3 regions of the Roseburia sp. AM16-25 genome follow, and region 2 is predicted to be linked to each of the others. Evidence: predicted binding sites of a transcription regulator. Region 2 holds the regulator's gene; each other region holds the start of a gene.
What was found. Region 2 encodes HrcA, which represses chaperone genes, less so after heat shock. Its sites were predicted from a motif close to TGTTAGCACTCNNNNNNNNNGAGTGCTAACA; they were not measured.
Positions count from the first base shown of each region.

Region 1 (7,493 bases), 420 kb from region 2:
TCTCTTGGAAAAGGTAGCAGATGAACTTGCAACATCCATCATGTATGCTTTTCCGGGCGTACAAAAGTTAGTTTTAGAGATCAAAAAACCGCATGCACCGATTCCTATGGAATTTGCAAACGTGGGTGTCAAGGTAGAAAAGGCATGGCATCAGGTAGCCATTGCGATCGGAAGCAATATGGGCGACAAGGAAAAGTATCTGACCGATGCCATGGAAGAGTTGATCAGTGATCCTAATGTCAGAAATGTCATTGTTTCAGACTATATAGAAACCGAGCCTTATGGATATGTGGATCAGGATAAGTTCTTAAATGGGGCAGCGACCATAGAGACCCTTTTATCACCGGAAGACCTGCTTGCCTTTTTACATAGGATCGAGGAGAAAGCAGACCGTAAGCGCGAGATCCACTGGGGACCACGGACACTGGATCTGGATATTCTTTTGTATGATGATGCCTGCATCCATACCAAAGACCTGATCGTGCCGCATATTGATATGTGCAACCGCATGTTTGTCTTAGAACCGCTCATGCAGATCGCACCGGGACTGGTACATCCGGTCAGAAGACGTACCATCTATGATCTCTATTACATGTTGAAGGAAAAAGAAAATGCGTAAGTTTCGGACAAACAGACTCTGGCAGATCATTTATCCGATTGTGGTATATTATCTGCTATACAATGTATTTTTCGTGGCACTGCGCCTGCTTTTTGGCGCACACGCCAGTCATTTGTTTTTGCTGGGGATCGCCAGTCTTTTGACCATACCTTTTTGCTATGGTATTTACAAAAAAGCCCCAATCGTGCGGGCAGAAAAAGTCTGGGATAAAGAGACTTTCCCAAGAGAATGTCTGTATATCCTTGGTGTTGTGGCATTGGGACTGATCTTAAATTTCATCATTTCCCATACGCCGCTGGTGGCTTATTCTTCCGGCTATGCCCAGGCGAATGCCACGCTTTATGCGGGCGGTCTTTTGACCAAAATCTTTGCAAATTGCATCAGTATTCCGATTTTGGAGGAACTGGTCTACCGTGGGATCGTATGCGGGCAGTTGAGCCTCTGGTATGACGAAAAAATTGCAGTCATTATTTCTGCATTTTGTTTTGGTATCATGCACTTTAATGTGGTACAATTCTTATATGGATTTCTGGTAGGTCTTGCGATTGCAACGGTATATATCAAAACGCGCAAACTCTGGGTCGTTATCGTGGCTCATGGATTGACGAATTTTATCGTTGTCATATTGGCAAGCCTCGGATAGATAAGACATTTTTAAAAGAGACATAAGGAGGATCTGATTATGGACGACAGCAAGATCACACTTACCATTGGTAAGCAAAAGAACATTGCACTCATTGCACATGACGGAAAAAAGGCTGAGATCATTGCATGGTGTGAAGAACACAAAGAAGAATTAAAGAAGCACTTTTTATGCGGTACCGGCACGACCGCGCGTATGATCACAGATCGTACAGGACTTCCGGTACGCGGTTATAACAGCGGTCCTTTAGGCGGTGACCAGCAGGTAGGAGCCAAGGTCGTAGAGGGCAAGATCGATCTGATCATTTTCTTCTCCGATCCGCTTACGGCACAGCCGCATGACCCGGATGTAAAGGCACTGCTTCGTATCGCACAGGTCTATGACATTCCGATCGCCAACAACAAGGCGACGGCTGACTTTATCATCACATCGGATTTCATCGACAAGGAATACAATCATGATGTGATCAACTTCAAGAAGAACATTTCAGAGAGAGCAGAAACACTGTAAGACAGTGGGGAGGAATGGATGAGCAAACAGGATAATCCCAATGTTGTTGGAAATATTGCGATCGTCTTTATGTCGATCCTCTTGATCGCCGTGGGCTGCATCATGTTATTTACGGATGCGGTCAGGATGATCTATTTCTGCTACGGTGCCGGTGCCTGTCTTTTGGTATGGGGCATCTGGATGATCAGCCGTTACTTTTTACATAAGGAATTTCAGAGAACGACCAATTATGGCTTTTCGGTCGGCACGCTGGTCGTGATCTTGGGAGCCATTGATTTGATCCGTGCACAGGATATTGCGGACTCCATACCAAATTATCTGGGTATCCTGGTTCTGATCGAGGGCGTTGTCATGTTGCAGAACACCGTCCAGTTAAAGAACTTACATGGAGATCTTTGGATCGTCAGTCTGATCTTTTCCCTGCTTTCCGTAGCAGGATCGGTTGTCATATTACTGGATATCGGGAATATGATAACAAGGTATGAGACTGCCTTTTATGGTATCCTGATCATGGTTGGTGCATTTGCACTCTTATCCCTGTGTTTTGTTGGGGTGAGGACCAAGCATTATCACAAGGAAAGCAAACGGGAGTTGGAACGCAATATCGAAGAATCCGACCAGTGGTTTGAAGGCAAGCAGGAGACGACCACGGCTATTACGGAGGAAGTGGAAGAGGACCATGCCGATGAGACAGAAAGTGATCCACTGCCGGATACAGATCAAGCGGATTCTGCCTTGGTAGAGGAAGAAGTGTAGGATTTTTGAAAGGAGTTTGGCATGGCAAATATTTCGGATTATTTAGATTGGCGTGGTGATATTACCATGGAGATTGACCCCTTTAATGAAGTAGATAATCTGGTCTTAGCAGAACTGGCATACACAGATTTTGGCGGCATTGTCCCGGGCTTGAATCAAAAGGGACAATGGATCACGATCCGGGAGGCACACGATCGCTTCTTTTCTATGTATTCAGAAGAAGAGATCATGGCGAAGAACTCTACCACCAAGGTCGCACCTTTTTTGATGCACAAGATGGTAGCATCTGCACGTTTTCAAAATCTGCGGCTTATGAACTATGTCAATGAGATCGACGAAGAAAATCAGACCCAGTTTTCGGTTTTGTCTTTTCTTTTAGATGATGACAGGGTCTATGTGGCATTCCGCGGGACGGATAATACCATTGTCGGCTGGAAAGAAGACTTTAATATGTCTTTCCTTTATCAGACGGAGGGTCAGATCCGGGCAGCCCAGTATCTGAATGACTGCTATGGCGATACTTCTTATGAACTGCTTGTAGGAGGACATTCCAAGGGCGGCAACTTTGCCGTATATGCATCTGCATTTTGCCAGCCTGCCATTCAGGATCGCATTACTTGTGTTTATTCCAATGATGGTCCGGGCTTTTTAAAAGAGATCACGACGCAGGAGTCTTATGAGCGCATTATGCCCCGGGTCGTCAGTACCATACCGGAATCTTCCATTGTTGGCATGCTTTTGGAAAACGAGATGGATCATCGGGTGGTAAAGAGTTCACAGACCGGCGCCATGCAGCATGATGCCATGTCATGGGAAGTCCTTGGCAACCATTTTGTTTTTGCCGAAAATCTGTCAGAGTCTTCCGTGATGCTGGATCGTACTTTAAAAAACTGGATCTATGGTCTGAGTGCGGAGGAGAGGGAAGAATTTGTCAATATCTTATTTGGTACCCTGCAATCGACCGGAGCAACGACGCTGGACGAACTGACGGCAAACAAATTTTCCATGATGACCAATATCTCTAAGACCCTATCTGCCATGCCGGTGGAAAAGCAGCAGGTCTTAAAGGATGTCATCTGCCGTTTTGCCTATTCCAGCGGAGAGACCTTTGCAGATAATGTGCAGGAAAAACTCTTTCACAATCCGCTGTCAGAAAGGCTTATGAATACGACAAAAAGTATTGAGCGTAAGAAAAAGTGAGAAAATAAGAGTATACGTTAGATAAAGATAGGATTCTTGGAATTATTGGATGTGACTAAAGTTGCAACTTGGTTCTTAGAATCCTATTATATGAATTGTGGTTAGCACTCGTACAAAGTGAGTGCTAACAAAGAATGAGAGAAATATAAGGAGGCATATAGAAATGAAATTAGTACCATTAACAGATCGCGTTGTTTTAAAACAGTGTCAGGCAGAAGAAACGACAAAGTCAGGCATTATCCTGGCAAGTGCAGCACAGGAAAAGCCAATGGAGGCAGAGGTTATTGCCGTAGGTCCTGGCGGAATGGTAGAGGGTAAAGAGGTTGTTATGCAGGTTAAGGCTGGTCAGAAGGTCATCTATTCCAAGTATGCCGGAACAGAAGTAAAGTTAGAAGGCGAAGATTATATCATCGTTCGTCAGAATGACATTCTTGCTGTAGTAGAGTAAAAATAGATATAAGAAAGAAGGATTAAATTATGGCTAAGGAAATTAAATATGGCGCAGAAGCTAGGAAAGCATTAGAAGCAGGTGTAGATCAGTTGGCTGACACTGTCAGAGTTACGATCGGACCAAAGGGACGCAACGTTGTTTTGGATAAGTCTTACGGTGCTCCACTCATCACAAACGATGGTGTTACCATTGCAAAAGAGATCGAATTGGAAGATCCGTTTGAGAACATGGGAGCACAACTTGTCAAGGAAGTTGCTACCAAGACCAATGATGTTGCCGGTGATGGTACAACAACCGCAACCGTATTGGCACAGGCTATGATCAAAGAAGGTATGAAGAACTTAGCAGCCGGAGCAAATCCGATCGTTCTTCGTAAAGGTATGAAGAAGGCTACAGATGCCGCAGTAGAATCTATTGTTTCCATGTCTGAAAAGGTCAGCGGAAAAGAGCAGATCGCTAAGGTCGCTGCAATTTCAGCAGGTGATGAAGCCGTTGGTAACATGGTAGCAGATGCCATGGAAAAGGTTTCCAATGATGGCGTTATCACGATCGAGGAATCTAAGACCATGCAGACGGAACTTGACTTGGTAGAAGGTATGCAGTTTGACCGTGGTTATATTTCAGCATATATGGCAACCGATATGGATAAGATGGAAGCCGTTCTGGATGATCCATATATCCTGATCACAGACAAGAAGATCAGCAATATTCAGGAAATCCTGCCACTCTTAGAGCAGATCGTGCAGTCAGGATCCCGTCTTCTTATCATTGCAGAGGATGTAGAGGGTGAAGCCCTTACAACCCTGATCCTGAACAAGTTGAGAGGTACTTTCAATGTTGTTGCTGTTAAGGCACCTGGTTATGGCGACCGCAGAAAAGAAATGTTACAGGATATCGCCATCCTTACCGGTGGTCAGGTAATCTCTGAAGAAGTAGGTCTGGAATTAAAGGATGCTACCATGGATCAACTTGGTCGTGCAAAATCAGTTAAGGTTCAGAAAGAGTCTACCGTTATCGTTGACGGCGAGGGTGATAAGGATGCCATTGCAGCCAGAGTATCACAGATCCGTGGACAGATCGAAGAGACAACTTCTGAGTTCGATAAAGAGAAATTACAGGAGCGTCTGGCTAAACTTGCCGGTGGCGTTGCCGTTATCCGTGTAGGTGCTGCTACCGAGACAGAAATGAAAGAAAGCAAACTCCGTATGGAAGATGCCTTAAACGCAACACGTGCTGCTGTAGAGGAAGGTATCATCGCAGGTGGCGGATCTGCTTACATCCACGCTTCCAAGGAAGTTGCAAAACTGGTTGATTCTCTGGAAGGTGATGAAAAGACAGGTGCCAAGGTTGTATTAAAGGCGCTGGAGGCTCCGCTTTTCCATATTTCAGCAAATGCCGGATTGGAAGGAAGCGTTATCATCAATAAGGTAAGAGAAGCACAGCCGGGATTTGGCTTTGATGCTTATAATGAGACTTATGTCAATATGGTAGAGGCAGGTATCCTGGATCCTGTCAAGGTAACACGTAGCGCATTACAGAATGCATGCTCTGTTGCATCTACCTTGCTTACAACAGAATCTGTTGTTGCAGACATCAAGGAACCGGCACCGGAAATGCCAGCAAATCCGAGTATGGGAATGATGTAAGATCTTTAAAAAGGACGGCGGAAACGCCGCCCTTTTTTTGTGCAAAACGCATTTGCCAGTACCTATAAAGTATGGTATGATAAACCATGTGTGTGAAGACATGCACAAGATGGATAAAAACGAAACGAGGACCATATGAGTAAAGTAGCGATTTTAACAGACAGTAACAGTGGAATCACACAGGAAGAAGCCAAGCAGGCAGGGATTTACGTCTTCCCGACACCGGTCTATATCAATGACGAGGTCTTTTATGAAGGCGTGGATCTTACGACAGACCAGTTCTTTGCAAGACAGGCAGAGGGGGCAGAGATCAAAACTTCCATGCCGGTCGTAGGTGATGTGATCGACAAGTGGGAAAGTCTGCTTGAGGAATATGATGAGGTCGTATATATTCCTTTGTCCAGCGGACTCAGCAGTTCCTGTGAGACAGCCATCATGTTGGCTGAGGATTACGATGGTAAGGTGCAGGTTGTCAACAATCAGCGTATTTCCGTTACCATGAAGTTATCCGTTTATGATGCCAAGAAACTTGCAGATGCAGGAAAGTCTGCCACAGAGATCAAAGAGATATTAGAGGCGATGAAGTTTGAGTCAACCATCTACATCATGGTAGATACGCTGGAGTATCTCAAAAAGGGTGGAAGGATCACACCGGCTGCTGCGGCTATTGGTTCTTTGCTTAAGATAAAACCGGTATTGCAGATCCGCGGAGAAAAGTTAGACAGTTTTGCTAAGGCGAGAACGGTCAAACAGGCAAAGCAGATCATGATGGATGCCATTGCCAAGGATATGGACGAAGTGCTCCATGATCCGACCGGCGAGAATACTATCATTGCTATGGCACATACCCAGAATGAGGAAGAGATCGCCAAGTTCAAGGCAGAAGTGGAAGAACGCTTCCCGGGACATGATATTTTTGTGGATCCTTTATCTTTGGTCGTATCCAGTCATATTGGACCGGGTGCACTTGCAGTGACTTGTACAAAGAAATTAACATCATTTTAATAAATTTTTTAGGAGGAACAAGAGCATGGTAAAAGCAGTTGTTGGTGCCAATTGGGGTGACGAAGGAAAAGGTAAGATCACAGATATGCTTGCGCAGAATGCAGATATCATTGTGAGATTTCAGGGAGGAGCGAATGCAGGACATACCATCGTCAATAATTATGGTAAGTTTGCCCTTCATACCTTGCCATCCGGCGTATTTTATGATCACACAACAAGCGTTATTGGTAATGGGGTAGCCTTAAACATTCCTGTCTTGTTTGACGAGATCAAGTCTATTACAGACAAAAATGTGCCAATGCCAAAGATCAAGGTATCAGATCGTGCACAGATCGTTATGCCGTATCATATTTTATTTGATCAGTATGAAGAGGAGCGTTTAGGAAAGGCTTCCTTCGGCTCTACCAAATCCGGCATTGCACCATTTTATTCTGATAAGTATGCAAAGGTTGGATATCAGGTCAGCGAACTCTTTGATGATGAACTTTTAAAGGAAAAGGTTGCACGTACCTGTGAGTCCAAGAATGTATTGTTAGAGCACCTTTATCACAAGCCACTCATTGACCCGGATGATTTGTTGGAGACTTTACATAGTTACCGCGATATGATCGCACCTTATGTCTGCGATGTTTCTTCTTATTTGTGGAATGCCTTAAAGGAAGG
Region 1 covers NZ_QUCW01000002.1:656,419-663,911, reverse strand. The annotation lists gene folK (2-amino-4-hydroxy-6-hydroxymethyldihydropteridine diphosphokinase) at 1-619, shown strand, start outside; gene DW183_RS07105 (CPBP family intramembrane glutamic endopeptidase) at 612-1,262, shown strand; gene DW183_RS07100 (methylglyoxal synthase) at 1,302-1,772, shown strand; gene DW183_RS07095 (DUF308 domain-containing protein) at 1,791-2,528, shown strand; gene DW183_RS07090 (DUF2974 domain-containing protein) at 2,550-3,728, shown strand; gene DW183_RS07085 (co-chaperone GroES) at 3,892-4,176, shown strand; gene groL (chaperonin GroEL) at 4,206-5,825, shown strand; gene DW183_RS07075 (DegV family protein) at 5,961-6,830, shown strand; gene DW183_RS07070 (adenylosuccinate synthase) at 6,856-7,493, shown strand, end outside.
Region 1: DW183_RS07085 (co-chaperone GroES) is a predicted target of HrcA. The motif match lies at 3,828-3,858, and genes of this name have one in related genera.

Region 2 (7,493 bases):
CAGCAGCTTCCTTAACAGCCTTCTCAATGTCTTCATCAGACATGTTAGATCCTGCTGTAATGGTGATGTGCTGTTCCTTACCTGTACCAAGATCCTTAGCGGATACATTTACGATACCATTGGCATCGATATCGAAAGTAACCTCGATCTGTGGAACACCACGACGTGCTGGAGGAATACCATCCAGGCGGAACTGTCCTAAGGACTTGTTGTCTCTAGCAAACTGTCTCTCACCCTGTACTACGTTGATATCAACGGCTGTCTGGTTATCAGCAGCAGTAGAGAAGATCTGGCTCTTCTTGGTAGGGATCGTTGTATTTCTCTCGATCAACTTGGTTGCAATACCACCCATAGTCTCGATAGAAAGAGAAAGTGGTGTAACATCCAAAAGCAAGATCTCACCGGCACCGGCATCACCTGCTAACTTACCGCCCTGGATAGAAGCACCGATGGCTACACATTCATCCGGGTTCAAAGACTTGCTTGGCTCATGTCCTGTAAGTGCCTTTACCTTATCCTGTACGGCTGGGATACGGGTTGATCCACCAACAAGGAGAACCTTTGAAAGTTCACTTGCTGTAAGACCTGCATCCTTTAATGCGTTCTGTACCGGAATGGCTGTTCTTTCTACAAGGTCATGTGTTAATTCATCGAATTTAGCACGTGTTAAGTTCATATCAAAATGCTTTGGTCCTTCTGCTGTTGCAGTGATGAAAGGCAAGTTGATGTTTGTTGTTGTTGCAGCGGAAAGTTCTTTCTTAGCCTTCTCTGCTGCTTCTTTTAATCTCTGGAGAGCCATCTTGTCAGTAGAAAGGTCAACGCCTTCTGCCTTCTTGAACTCATCCAGCATCCAATCTGTGATCTTCTGGTCGAAGTCATCGCCACCAAGACGGTTATCACCACTTGTTGCAAGAACTTCGATAACGCCATCACCGATCTCAATGATAGATACATCAAATGTACCACCACCTAAATCATAAACCATGATCTTCTGCTCATTTTCATTGTCAAGACCATAAGCAAGTGCTGCTGCTGTAGGCTCGTTGATGATACGCTTTACATCAAGACCAGCGATCTTTCCGGCATCCTTTGTTGCCTGACGCTGCGCATCATTGAAATATGCAGGAACTGTGATAACTGCTTCTGTGACAGGCTCACCCAGATAGTTCTCTGCATCGCTCTTTAACTTCTGTAAGATCATTGCTGAGATCTGCTGTGGAGAATACTTCTTACCATCGATGGTACGACCATTGTCTGTACCCATATCTCTCTTAATAGAAGAAATTGTCTTTTCTGCATTTGTAACTGCCTGACGCTTTGCAGGCTCACCGATCAATCTCTCTCCTGTCTTTGTAAATGCTACAACAGACGGTGTTGTTCTTGCACCTTCCTGGTTGGCGATAACGGTTGGCTTACCACCTTCCATAACTGCTACACAAGAGTTTGTTGTACCTAAATCAATACCAATAATTTTTCCCATGATTTTTTCCTCCTATTTATCATCACATTGTTATTGTCTTTATTTTAAATTAGCATTGCTACCAATTTGACTAGTTTGCAACCTTGACCATGCTATGACGAAGCACTGTATCGTGATACATATAGCCCTTTTGGAACTCTTCTACGATCTCGCTCTCGCCGGCTTCTTCATCCTCCACATGCATCACTGCGTTGTGAAAATTCGGATCAAATTCATTGCCGAGCGCCTCGATCGGACTCACGCCTGCTTCCTCCAAGGAAGTCATCAGTTGCTTGTAGATCATCTGCATCCCTTGTGCAAATGGATCTTCGCTCTCTTCCATGCCCTTAAGACCTCTTTCAAAGTTGTCAACGACCGGAAGGATCTTTTCCAAGATGCTCTTTGCTCCCACTTCATACATCTGTGATTTTTCTTTCTCAGAACGTTTGCGGAAGTTCTCGAACTCGGCCATCTGGCGTCTGACCTTGTCGGTCAGTTCTTCGATCTGTGCATCCTTTTTGTCTTTCTTTTCTTTCTTTTTGAAAAAGCCTCCATTTCCTTTTTCTTCCTCAGCTTCTTCTGCGGATTCTTCTTTTTCCTCCGCCTCCTCTTTGGTATCAGCGGCTTCTCCTGCCTCTGTACTTTCTGTATCTTTTTCTTCGGAAGTCTCTGTCTCGACTGTCTCGACTGTCTCGTCTACTTTGACTTCTTCCCTATCTTCCTGCTTCTTTTCCTCTGCCACTTTTACATCTCCTTCCTATGTCATTCCCTTTTCATGATCTTGTCAAGCTGCGACTTAAGATTTTTCAGGTTATCCATGACATTTTCGTAATCCATACGCTTTGGTCCGATAATTCCTATCGTGCCCTTCACGCCCTCACCTAATTCATAGGTGGCTGTCACGACGCTGCAATCTTTCATTGTCTGGATCGGTGACTCATTTCCTATATATACCTGAATGCCGGTTTCTTCATCTCCCTGTGTCTCAGAGATCAGATCTGCCAGCGCCTGCTTTTCTTCAAAAGCACTGATCAACTCACTTGCTCTCTGGGAATCGGAAAGTTCCGGATATTTGAAAATATTCGTTGCTCCACTCGTGTAAATCTCCAGATCGTCGTCTTCGTGAATCGTCTCAGCCACGGTATTTAAGACTTGTGCAATGATCTCTTCGTGAATACCCGCCTGCTCTTTTAACTTGGTGATAAGTCCTAAGTTGATCTCATCGACGGTAAGCCCGTTCAAGTTGGTGTTCAAGAGCATGTTGAGTTTCAACATAGTCTCATTGCTCAGAGGTTCCTCAACCGGAATGATCTTGTTCTTTACGATGTTGCCTTCCATAACGACCACCGATAAGATCTGGTGTTCATCTACGGCAGATAACTGTACGAACTTGAGACGGTTGCGCTGGACACTCGGTGCAGATATCATCGTGGCGTACTGCGTATTGTTGGCAAGTACCTTGACGACCTGTTTTAAGAGTTGTTCCATCTTCTCCGTCTTTTCGATCATCAGATCCTTCATCTCGGTCACTTCCCGATCCTTGACTTCCATCAAGTGATCTACATAGAAGCGGTAACCCTTATCGGAAGGAATACGTCCTGAAGAAGTATGCGGCTGTACGATGTAGCCCAGTTCCTCAAGATCCGACATCTCATTACGAATCGTAGCAGAACTCAGATTCAGATCTGACATCTTGGAAATGGTACGGGAACCAACCGGCTCTCCGGTTTCCAGATAGTTCTGTATGATGGCGTTTAAAATTTTCTCTTTTCTCTCACCTAATTCGTCCATCGGATACCTCATCTGATTTCCTTGTTTCTAAGATTGTTAGCACTCATTAACTTAGAGTGCTAATATCTTTAAACCTAATGTATCACTGCCCTTTTGCTTTGTCAACACTTCTCACAATTTTTTTTATTTATTTTTGTGAATTTTTTGTGGCACAGGGACGCTCCTTTTGCCACATGGACTGTCCCCTTTGGCGCAGATGATCTTACAGGAGGAACTGTGCCAGGGCATAATTGCTCAGATCCATTCCCTTGTCGGTCAAAAAGATCCGCCCCTCTGCCACTTCTAGCAAAGCCTCCTGCCGCAAATGTTTGATGGTCTCGCCATAGACGGACTCTATCGAGCAGGAAAAGCACTTGGCAAAATCCTCTCTGGTAACTCCTGCATTCATGCGCAGTCCCAAAAACATAAATTCTTCCATGGCATCTTTTTTAGAAAGACTCGTTACTTCCTGCCATAAAGGCGACGTCAGATTTTCTGTTTCTTCTATATTATTAGAATACAATTTGTCCGCACACAGATCCATATACTGATAGATGTCCCGCACATTTGCCATACGACGGTCGCTTACCATGGAGGCTGCGCCAATGCCAAGTCCCAGATAGTCGCCCCGCCGCCAATAAACGGTATTGTGATAGCAGGCATAACCTTCCCTGGCATAGTTGGATATCTCATATTGCTGATAGCCGTGTGCGATCAAAACGCTTTGTGCCATCTTGGACAGGCGGTATTCCTCGTCCTCGTCCGGCAAAAATTCTGTTTTCATCCCAGCATGCTGCTTGACCGCATCAAATTTATAGCGATCATAAAAAGGGGTTCCTTCTTCCACGATCAAAGAGTAGGCAGAGACATGTTCCGGTCGCAGGGCAATGACCTGCTCTAAAGTATGCATCAATTTTTCCGGGGTCTGTCTCGGCAATCCTGTCATAATATCCACGTTCAGATTGTAAAATCCGCTTTTGCGTGCCATATCAAAAGTCCGCAAAAACTGTTCGTAACTATGGATCCGTCCCAAGAGACGCAGTTCGTCATCATTAGCCGATTGCAGACCGATGCTTAAACGATTGATCCCCATCTTACGGTATGCGCTAAATTTTTCCATCGTTACCGTTCCCGGATTACATTCCATGGAAATCTCAGCATCCTGGCCGATAGTAAAATTTTTATGTAGGGCATCCATGATCTTTCCCATATCCGATGCATCCAGCCAGGATGGGGTACCGCCACCAATATATATAGAAGAAACAGCAACTGATCGCAGTTGCTGTCCCATGTAAGCGATTTCTTTACAGAGGCTTTCGGCATATCTTTTTTGTATGTCATTATCATAGGCTCCTGATAAAAAATCGCAGTAATCACATTTTTTTACACAGAATGGAATGTGTAGATAAAGACTGACCTCTTTCATATTTACTAATCCTCGTCCAATTTTAACACGCTCATAAACGCCTCCTGTGGGATCTCTACATTGCCCACCTGGCGCATACGCTTCTTTCCTTCCTTCTGTTTTTCAAGCAATTTCTTCTTTCTGGAAATATCACCGCCATAACACTTGGCAAGCACATCTTTTCGCATAGCCTTGACCGTCTCTCTGGCAATGACCTTACTGCCGACCGCTGCCTGGATCGGGATCTCGAACAGATGACGCGGGATCTCTTCTTTTAATTTTTCACACATCTTGCGCCCACGTTCGTATGCCGTTCCACTGAATACGATAAAGGAAAGGGCATCCACTTCTTCCTTATTGATGAGGATATCCAGTTTGACCAGATCAGACTTGACATAGCCCTTCATTTCATAGTCAAAAGATGCATAGCCGCGGGATCTGGATTTTAAGGCATCAAAGAAATCATAGATGATCTCATTCAAAGGCAGGGTGTACTTGAGCAGGGCACGCGTTTCTTCCATATACTCCATACTGATGTAAGTTCCGCGCCTCTCCTGACACAGATCCATAATGGCTCCGATATACTCGCTCGTCACCATGATCTCCGCCTCTACGACAGGTTCTTCCATGTATTCGATCTCTGACGGATCCGGCAGATTGGATGGATTGGTCAACTCGATCATGGTGCCATCCGTCTTATACACACGATAAACAACGCCCGGTGCCGTTGTCACCAGATCCAGATTATACTCTCTTTCCAGTCTCTCCTGGATGATCTCCAGATGCAAAAGTCCAAGGAAACCACAACGGAAACCAAAACCAAGGGCTACCGATGTCTCCGGTTCAAATTGTAAAGATGCATCATTTAACTGCAATTTTTCCAATGCGTCTCTTAGATCCGGGTACTTGGCTCCATCCGCCGGATACAGACCACAGTAGACCATAGGATTGACCTTTTTATAGCCCGGCAAAGGTTCCTTGCACGGATGCTTCTTGTGTGTGATCGTATCGCCCACGCGGGTATCTTTGACGTTCTTGATGCTGGCTGTCATATAACCGACCATGCCAGCAGAAAGTTCATCACAAGGGATAAATTGTCCGGCTCCAAAATAACCGACTTCTACAACATCCGCTGTCGCGCCTGTTGCCATCATCAGCACCTGATCTCCGGGACGAAGCGTTCCCTCCTTGATACGGCAGAAAACGATCACGCCCTTGTATGCATCATACAAAGAGTCAAAGATCAATGCCTGCAGCGGTGCCTTTGGATCACCGGTCGGTGCCGGCAATTTGCTAACGATCTGCTCTAAGACTTCCTCTACATTCAGACCGGTCTTGGCAGAGATCAGCGGTGCATCCTGCGCCTCTAAGCCGATCACATCCTCGATCTCGTCTTTGACACGCTGCGGCTCCGCACTTGGCAGATCGATCTTGTTGATGACCGGAAGGACATCCAGATCGTGATCCAATGCCAGATAGACATTTGCCAACGTCTGTGCCTCGATTCCCTGTGCCGCATCCACCACCAGAATAGCGCCGTCACATGCCGCCAGACTACGCGATACCTCATAGTTGAAATCCACGTGTCCCGGTGTGTCGATCAAGTTGAAAATATATTCTTCCCCGTCTTTTGCCTTGTAGATGATACGCACCGCCTGAGACTTGATCGTGATACCACGCTCACGCTCCAGATCCATATTATCCAAGACCTGTGCCTGCATCTCACGATCGGTAAGCAGGCCCGTCATCTCAATGATACGGTCTGCCAGTGTTGACTTGCCGTGATCGATATGGGCTACAATACAAAAGTTACGAATTTTGCTCTGATCTATTGCCATGAAAATTTATCCTCCGCATTTCCTATCGAAAATTTGCTCATTTGGTAAGATTATACCATAGGAATACGCGTCTTCTCAAGTGTGCGATTGTCCCAATAGTACATAGGCAAGGATATTGGCGAGCGGATCCATGGCATTATAGACCTCCTCAAAGGTGTTGGTCTGCGCCCCCACCTCGATCAGCATGGACTTGGGGCACATATGCATATTATAACGATAGCCCTTCAAAAAGACCGGTCTGGTAAAGCCCGGATACAGTTCTGCCGCCGCGATCTGCATTTGCAGAGAAGTTGCCAGATTATCCTGCAGATTCGGATTTTGCAGATAATCGATCGGACCGGTCGATGTCGTTCTGCTCAGCCCATTGAAGAACATGATCTTTGCCGTCTGCTTGCCACCTATATCCGTCACCAGATGGACATCATCCCCCACACCATCTCTATGTAGATCGATCACAACCTGTATGGTCGGATTGTCCGCCAAGACCTGCCTGATCTCCGGTTCCGCGTTGGAATAGGCATAATCGCGCCCATCCACGTCATATTTGCCCCGATGATGCAAGACAGGAATCCCATAGGTATCCTGCAAAAGGCTTGTCAGGCGATCCCCCAGCCCCATGACCGTCATCCCTTCCGATCCATCCGAGTCCACAAATCCTTCTTGTGAATGTGTATGATAGATCAAAATGACCGGTCCTCCCACATTTGTATCAATGGTCAGGTCTTTTGCTAAAAGTTGCCCCGGATTCAGTTCCGAGGAATCGATCGTCGTTGTGCGGTCAATCCGATAAAAGTTTTTGACCAGATAATCAAAGTCCAGCAGTTTATCCCGATTAACCTCTGCCTGCTTTGTCCAAACCGGTGTCGCTGTAGCAGCCACATTTTCTGCCCCGGCCGCAGCGATCGGATCCTGTGTCTCCTCCTCATCCCCATTTGCCTTTTGCGCATCTGCACTGATTTCTATGTCGGCATTTTTTGTATCTTCTTGCTTTCCGGAATTTTCTATGGCAGCCAGCAGAGTC
Region 2 covers NZ_QUCW01000002.1:235,413-242,905, reverse strand. The annotation lists gene dnaK (molecular chaperone DnaK) at 1-1,480, opposite strand, end outside; gene grpE (nucleotide exchange factor GrpE) at 1,551-2,201, opposite strand; gene hrcA (heat-inducible transcriptional repressor HrcA) at 2,222-3,250, opposite strand; gene hemW (radical SAM family heme chaperone HemW) at 3,453-4,655, opposite strand; gene lepA (translation elongation factor 4) at 4,661-6,472, opposite strand; gene spoIIP (stage II sporulation protein P) at 6,548-7,493, opposite strand, start outside.

Region 3 (7,493 bases), on a different contig from region 2:
CATCTGACCTGTAATATAAATAATGTCGAAAGACAAGAACATAACTTTTTCATAACTCCCCCTTACTTGAAAGTGATGTGTGCGTTGCATCACTTTCTTTTTTTGTGTAAGGCATGAACATGCATTTCGGCACATTCCTTTGTGTTCCTTGCTAGATAAAAGTGCTTATTCCAGCGTTTCCACAAGTCTCCGGTTGCACCGGTCATTGATCTGACAGGTGCCTGCCTCCTGTGTCTGCTTCCAGCGCGCATCCTCCCCGCAGATATCCATACCAAGAATTTTGTCTGCTCTTTCCCTGATCTCCTGCAATTTTTCCACTGCTTCATCCAGAGTCATATCTCCCTGATCCCAGTCGCAGACAGCATCTTCTTCACGCAAAACATCCTTGTCAAAAGAGACATAGATGGGATGCTTTTCCTGTAAAAAATCCGGCATGCCGATCCGGATCTTTTCCCACAATTTCTTTGCAGATATCGTATTTCCTGTCGCATCAGACATTTGCACGCCTGCTTTATTGCTTGCCTCATCTTCTGCGCGTACGTCCTCGATCAGATGCGCATCCACACCCACAAGATATACCCTTTGCAACTTTTCATTGGTCAGCAGTGCTTCCCTTACCCAGCCGCCGCAGGAGGTGATACCGCCCCAGGACGGAGCCTGTAAGTCCGGGTGATGATCAAATAAGATCAAAGAAAAAGGTTCTTTTATCTTTTCCAGCCAGAGCAGGGACAGATAGTGATAATTTCCGGAATCCAAAAAATGTATGCCCTCATAAGAATAAGGTCTTACCCTCTCACGCAGGCTTTCTTTTGCCGCATCATCGCAGTAGCAATTTGTCCCCTCGATATCCTGACAAGTGATCTGACATATTTGCCAGCCCTCTTTCTTTTCTTTATAAAATGTCTGCTCGGCATATGCCCCGGACATATGCATAACAACCATGAGTTTTTTCATATTTACCCTCTTATGCTTCTTTTTTCTTGCGGATCAAAAACATGGCAATACCGGCGCCGCAGATGATCAGATAACCCAGAATACTGATAACATCCGGCACTTCCCCAAGGAAGATGATGCCAAGCAGGGCAGCAAAGACGATCTGCGTATAATCATAGACGGATAATTCGCTCGCCGGCGCATAGGTATAAGCCGCCGTGATGGAGAACTGTCCCAGCGTTGCGGAAAGTCCCGCCATCAAAAGGGATGCCAACTGCCACCAGGCAAGAGGCTGGTGATCGACGATGATAAAAGGAACGGCACACAGGCAGGAAAATACGGAAAAGCAAAAGACGATCAGCGGTCCCGGAGCCCCATGCTTGGACGCAATGCGCACATTAGTGTAGGCAAGCCCCGCTCCCATACCGCCGATCATACCAATAAATGCAGGCAAAGTTGCAACGCTGTCAAAGCCCGGGCGCAGGATAAAAAGTGCTCCGATAAATGCCGTGATCACACAGATCAACTGGTATGGCTGAATCTTCTCTTTTAATAGGAAATAAGAAAAGATAATGGCAAAGAAAGGGGATAACTTATTGAGCATGGATGCATCTGCAATATAGAGTTTCCCGATCGCATAAAAGTTTGCAAAAATACCGACGGTTCCAAAAAGGGAACGAAAGAAGATATACTTGCCGCTGCCTTTGGGAATAGAAAAGGCTATATGCTCCTTTTTCATGACAACAAAGGCAAAAAAGACGGCGACCAGATTCCGAAAGAAACTTTTTTCGATCGCCGGAAGATCTCCCGCCAGTTTGACAAATAAATTCATAAAGGCAAAACCAAATGCCGCCAGGATAATATAGAAAATCCCCTTATATTTTTCATTGATCTTCATGTGTGATTAACTCCTATCATAAAACATTTCATTTCATTATAGCACACCCGGACAAATAAGGTTACAAACAGGAAAAAGGACAAAAAAAAGAACCGGTGCCCGAAAGCACCGGCTCTGGATCGTCCGATTATCCTTCAATGGAAATGAAGTGTTTCTCAGGAACCGCCTTTGGCTGCTCCTTCGGAATAGATAATTTTAGGATACCATATTCATACTTCGCATGAATATCTTCCTCGGTGATACCTTCACCGATATAGAAACTCCTGCTCATGCTGCCGGCATAACGCTCACGACGCAGGTAGTGTTTCTTTTCGTCCTCCTCGTCTTTATCCAATCCTTTTTCTGCACTGATGGTCAGGTAACCATCATTTAATTCCAACTGGATCTCATCTTTCTTAAATCCCGGAAGGTCAATATCGACTTCGTATCCTTTCTCTGTCTCTTTGACATCTGTCTTCATCATGTTCTTCGCATGTTTACCATACAAAGCCTTGTCAACATCATGGAAGGAAGCGTCCATCCAGTTATCAAACTCATCAAATAAATTCTCTCCAAAAATACTAGGCATTAACATAAGTCATCTCTCCTTTTCTACCGTGCCGCCTCTGGCAACACCTCATGCTTGTTTACCTTGTTTCTTTGGAACGAAGTTGTTAAGGAAACTCGGGGAACATCTGGTTCTCTTTTTATTCCCTCTTCCTTTGTTCTGACTATGTTATAGCACCATTTATTAGCACTGTCAAGAGGTGAGTGCTAATTTCACATATTTTTCACACTTTTTATCTTATTGTCAGTCAATAGAACTTTCTATCCCTCCAACACATTATTCATGTATTCCATCTTCTCTTCTGCCTGATAGATGAGTTTGCTGCACTCCAATAACTCACCTGTAAAATCCACACCGATATCCTGATACAGGGACTTGTACTTGATATCATGTTCCAGACTTGCCCACATATCCATGGCCTCGGTACGAATCTGCACCTCGACCGGTACGAACTGCTTCTTATTCATAAAATAGACCGGCACACGGATGATCATGTGCAGACTGCGGTAGCCGTTCTTTTTCGGATTGGCAATGTAGTCCTTGATCTCCATGATATGTACATCATCCTGTGCCATCAAACGGTCACGGATCAGATATACATCCTTGATGTAAGGACATACGACACGAACTCCGGCAATATCATAGATATTGTTGCAGGCAACATTCAAAGAAAGATCCAGATCCTTTTTCTCCAACTTGCCGACAATGCTCTTCATAGACTTTAATCGCGTATCAATATGATGGATTGGGCAGCGGAGTCCGCGATACTTGAACTCATCCTTGATGATGTTCATACGGGTTTCCGTAACGTTCATAGCCGCATTATACATGCGAAGGATCGGATCCATGGTGTGCATAAATTCATCATGGATATCCGCCATATGACGCATATCTTCCCCGGTCGTCGCCTGTGAGGTCATGAGTTCATAGACCTCGATCGTCTCTGCCCTACCATCGACGGTCTGGTATGCCGTTGAACCCCGTTCTTCTTCATAGGTCTCCTGCACTTCTATATCCTGTTCGATTGTTTCTTCTTGTCTTTCTTCCATATCCTGTTTCCCCTTTTTCATTTTCTTCCCCTTGTTCTTGGTCTTTGCATCTGTCCCCATATTTACAGATGCCACGGTCTGTTTTCGTACTGCTCTCGCTGCGCTTGACATACTATCAATCCCCCTAACTTACTTTCTTATTATATCCAATTTCCGGTAAAAGTGGGTGAACTGGATATTAACTTTTTATTAAATAAAGTTTATAATTGCAGGACAAATTTAACAAATCTTTCGAGATTTCGCATTGATTTTTCTGACAATTTTAAATATAATAAGGGTAAGAAAGAAGGGAGGTAATGCATATGTACCCAGTAATAACGATAAGTAGAGAGTTTGGTAGTGGCGGACACAGCATTGGCGAAAAGGTTGCAGCCAAACTCGGTATACCATTTTATGACGGGGAAATTGTGACACGCGTGGCAGAAGAAAGTGGCTATGCCAAAGAATTGATCGAAGAACAGGGCGAATACTCTACCTCTGCGAATAAATGGTTTGACATTTCAGCAGCCAGTGCCATGTATTTCCAAAGTCCACAGGACGAGATCTTCATCGCGCAAAAGCGCGTCATCCTTGACTGTGCAGCCAAAGGACCATGCGTCATTGTCGGACGCTGTGCGGATTATATCCTGCGCAAAGAGGACGTCAAATGTCTGAACGTCTTTATCCATTCTGACATGGAACATCGTACAGAGCGTGTTCTCAAACGCTATGGCGAGATTAAGAATGTCGGCATTGAAAAACGTCTTGCCAAAAAGGATAAGCAACGTAAGACCTACTACAAATACTACACCGATCAGCAGTGGGGTAACTACCACAATTACGATGTAGCCCTAGATAGTGGGGAACTCGGCGAAGAAACTTGTGTTCACATTATCTGCGAACTCTACAACAAAAAATAAGCATTTTAAAAGTGGGTACCTCGGATTTTCCATCCTTGGTACCCACTTTTTATATATGCACTTACTTCGTCTCAATTTTCTTTTTCTGCTACATTTTCCTGCCAGAAATCCACAGCCTCTTTCAACCATTTTTCTGCACTGGTTCCCAGTCCCAGACCGATGCCATGTGGCAGGGCGAAAAACCTGCGGTAGCGATACTTGATATGATGGTCTTCGAGCGCATCTACCATGACCTCAGCATGATGGGACGCCGGAACGAGTACATCACGTCCACCGGAAAAAATATAGGTCGGCGGATAATCATCTCGCACCTGCTTTTGCACACATAGAGACTCTCTCTTTTCATGATTGCAGGAACGGCCGAACATATAGATAAAGCCACGCTCAGACAGCCAGACACCCATGATTCCTTTCCAGATATTCCAATATGGGTGATCCAGCCAGTGCTGCATATTGGTCCACGGATAACCCAGCATGATAGTTGCCGGACGGCGTGTGCCATACTCCTCATATCCATGATTATGGCTGGCATAGATACCCGCAAGATTGCCTCCGGCTGAAAAACCACAGAGGGCATAGCCTTCCGGGTCGATGTTGTACTCAACCTGATGCTCCTCAATATGCTTGATTGCACGCGATACATCCTCCATCGGTGCATATGGGGTACAGTGAAAGCCGGTACGATATTCCAATACAAAAGCGGTATATCCCATCTCGTTAAACTTTGCCGCGATCGGATAGCCTTCTTCTCGTGTCACACAATGCGCGTAGCCACCGCCCGGTAAGATCAGCACATATTTTGTCTTTTCTCCGGAATCATTCGGAAATACACTCAAACGAACAGTTCCCAAGTCTTTATCCTCATAAATCTCGTCCAGAGAATAGACCGGCAACTGACGAAAACGTCCCTGGGCTGTCAATTGCTTGATACGCGCCTTGCCATATTTTACGCCATTGCAGAAATGCTTAACAATATACATACGGATGACCGAATAACAAGTCAGCACCAATGACAAAAACAAATAAATAACAAGCAGATTGTAAAAAATTTCTCCCCAGTTGTTGCCCGGCATAGCACTCATAGCACTTATCTCCCTTAAAAAACAAATTCTGTCAGAGCATTGTACCATATTCTGCCAGAGAAATAAAGATGCGCCCTGCAGGGATCTGCTTTATTTATGGGTTAGTACCTGTCCTTGATAGTATCCCGATAAAGTAAGGACAGTAATACTATCATAACCATCCGCAGAACAAAGGCGAGTGAACTATTCCAATACGTTCCTAACAAATAATTTGATACAAAGCACATAACGACAGAAATTAGCAGTCCCACAAATATAGTTGGTATCGTAAGTTTTCTATATTTCAAGGACAAGAGTGCCATAGCATTGAAACATAAATTACATCCACCATGAATCAGGGCATAATAAACCGCTGCCCTTGTCGTTGCAAGAACACCGCTGCTCATGTCCTCTGCCGCCTGCTGCATCATCCCCAAATTAACCAGCATGATAACAAAGATAACCGCATAGATAAGCAATAAAATGATGGACATCCACTGTATGATTTTTTTCTTTCTCAATTCTTTTCCCCCCTAACGTCTCTAATCACTCGGCAATCTTTTATATTCTTTTTGTCGGATTTCTATATCAACTAATCCAAATCCCATTATACATACGGATTTAGCATATACCAGATTGCCGCATCAACCCCTGTCGATACACGAGCAAATCCCCTTGCCCTATTATTACCTACTTTCACTCCAATATCATACATAACTCCAGAATTTTCAACATTTGTCGGGCAATTCACATATCCAAAGTATGCGTTGCCATTACTATCTTCCATTCTTTTATATTTTTTATTGAATGGATAAAGAACAAAATCACTACGCACAACATCGCATGATGATAACGTGTCATTCGAGTATAATTCAATCACATACGTTGCCTTAAAAGTTGCATATTTTCCAACGTCTCCGACTGTAAAATTCTTCGTGTATACTGTACTCTCACTTGCACGCATCATCCCATCTTTTTTTCTTTCACTCAACAATTCTGATGTATTTGTAAACACCTGCCCATTATTGAACACAATCAGGTTGTACTCCATTTTACCATCTTTCTTTGTTTCATCAAAAATCACTTTAACATCATTGACATCCATTTCAGAAACGCCATTCTGTTCATATTCTAATATGTAATGATATTCTTCTGGGAACATATTTTCGAATTGCTTTTTCAACTGTACTTGTTCTCCCAGCGAACGTCCCTGTAACTTTTCATTTGTTTTCATTGGTGCCGCATTTGAAACTAGATTTGATGACAGAAGTATAACTGCCATTACCAAAATTGATAAATTTTTTTTGTATTTTTTCATTTTTTCTCCAATCTTGAAATAATATTTCCTTCTACTGTTCTCTTTTCATTTTCTTCATATATAAAATACCACTTGTCCTATATTTTCCCTCCTTTCAACCATATTGGTATTTATATTTTTCCGCTATAATTTTGTAATATAAGATTTTGCTACCCATCCTGACTGATTTGTTTTCTGACGCGTCACTTTGTACCAAGAACTATTTGATTGGCTCCAGTCAATCCATACAAGTTCCCCCTTATACATAGTGCCCAACACTGTTGCAGATGTACTTGGCTGCATTCTCAGTCTGACCCCGTCTCCATTGACATAACCACTATTTCCTGCCCGTCCTATTGCTGCAAGACTTTTATTTTCCAGTGTGTTGTTTTCCACCCCCTGTGCAACAATACAACTTTCTTTATTATCTACTTTCTTATAGTCTTCCTTTGCGAACAATACTGCTCCCTCTCCTAACAATAGCCAGCACACTAGTGCTAATGTTAGCGTTAAAACGATGCTCTCTTTTTTCATAAGTTCCTACCTCTCTACTTCCAAAATTTCTGTTGTAATTCCGGCATACTGTTAAGCATATTTTCAAACTCTTGATATGTATAATAGTTTAATGCTATACACTTATCGTTTTTCATATCCATTTTGCTTGCCACTATACCATCCCCGATATCATAACAATATTCTGCCATCCCTCCTTTTATCTTTCTGCCACTTTCATCTAACTCATACATTACGCTATCCGCATGCACAGATTCATCCTGTACACATCTTTCCACAATATCTTTTGCAGATTT
Region 3 covers NZ_QUCW01000001.1:143,871-151,363, forward strand. The annotation lists gene DW183_RS00680 (arginase family protein) at 166-954, opposite strand; gene DW183_RS00685 (DMT family transporter) at 965-1,831, opposite strand; gene DW183_RS00690 (Hsp20/alpha crystallin family protein) at 1,959-2,405, opposite strand; gene DW183_RS00695 (GTP pyrophosphokinase) at 2,639-3,538, opposite strand; gene DW183_RS00700 (cytidylate kinase-like family protein) at 3,730-4,326, shown strand; gene DW183_RS00705 (alpha/beta hydrolase) at 4,398-5,408, opposite strand; gene DW183_RS00710 (hypothetical protein) at 5,510-5,908, opposite strand; gene DW183_RS00715 (hypothetical protein) at 5,995-6,705, opposite strand; gene DW183_RS00720 (SH3 domain-containing protein) at 6,829-7,218, opposite strand; gene DW183_RS00725 (hypothetical protein) at 7,233-7,493, opposite strand, start outside.
Region 3: DW183_RS00690 (Hsp20/alpha crystallin family protein) is a predicted target of HrcA. The motif match lies at 2,560-2,590, and genes of this name have one in related genera.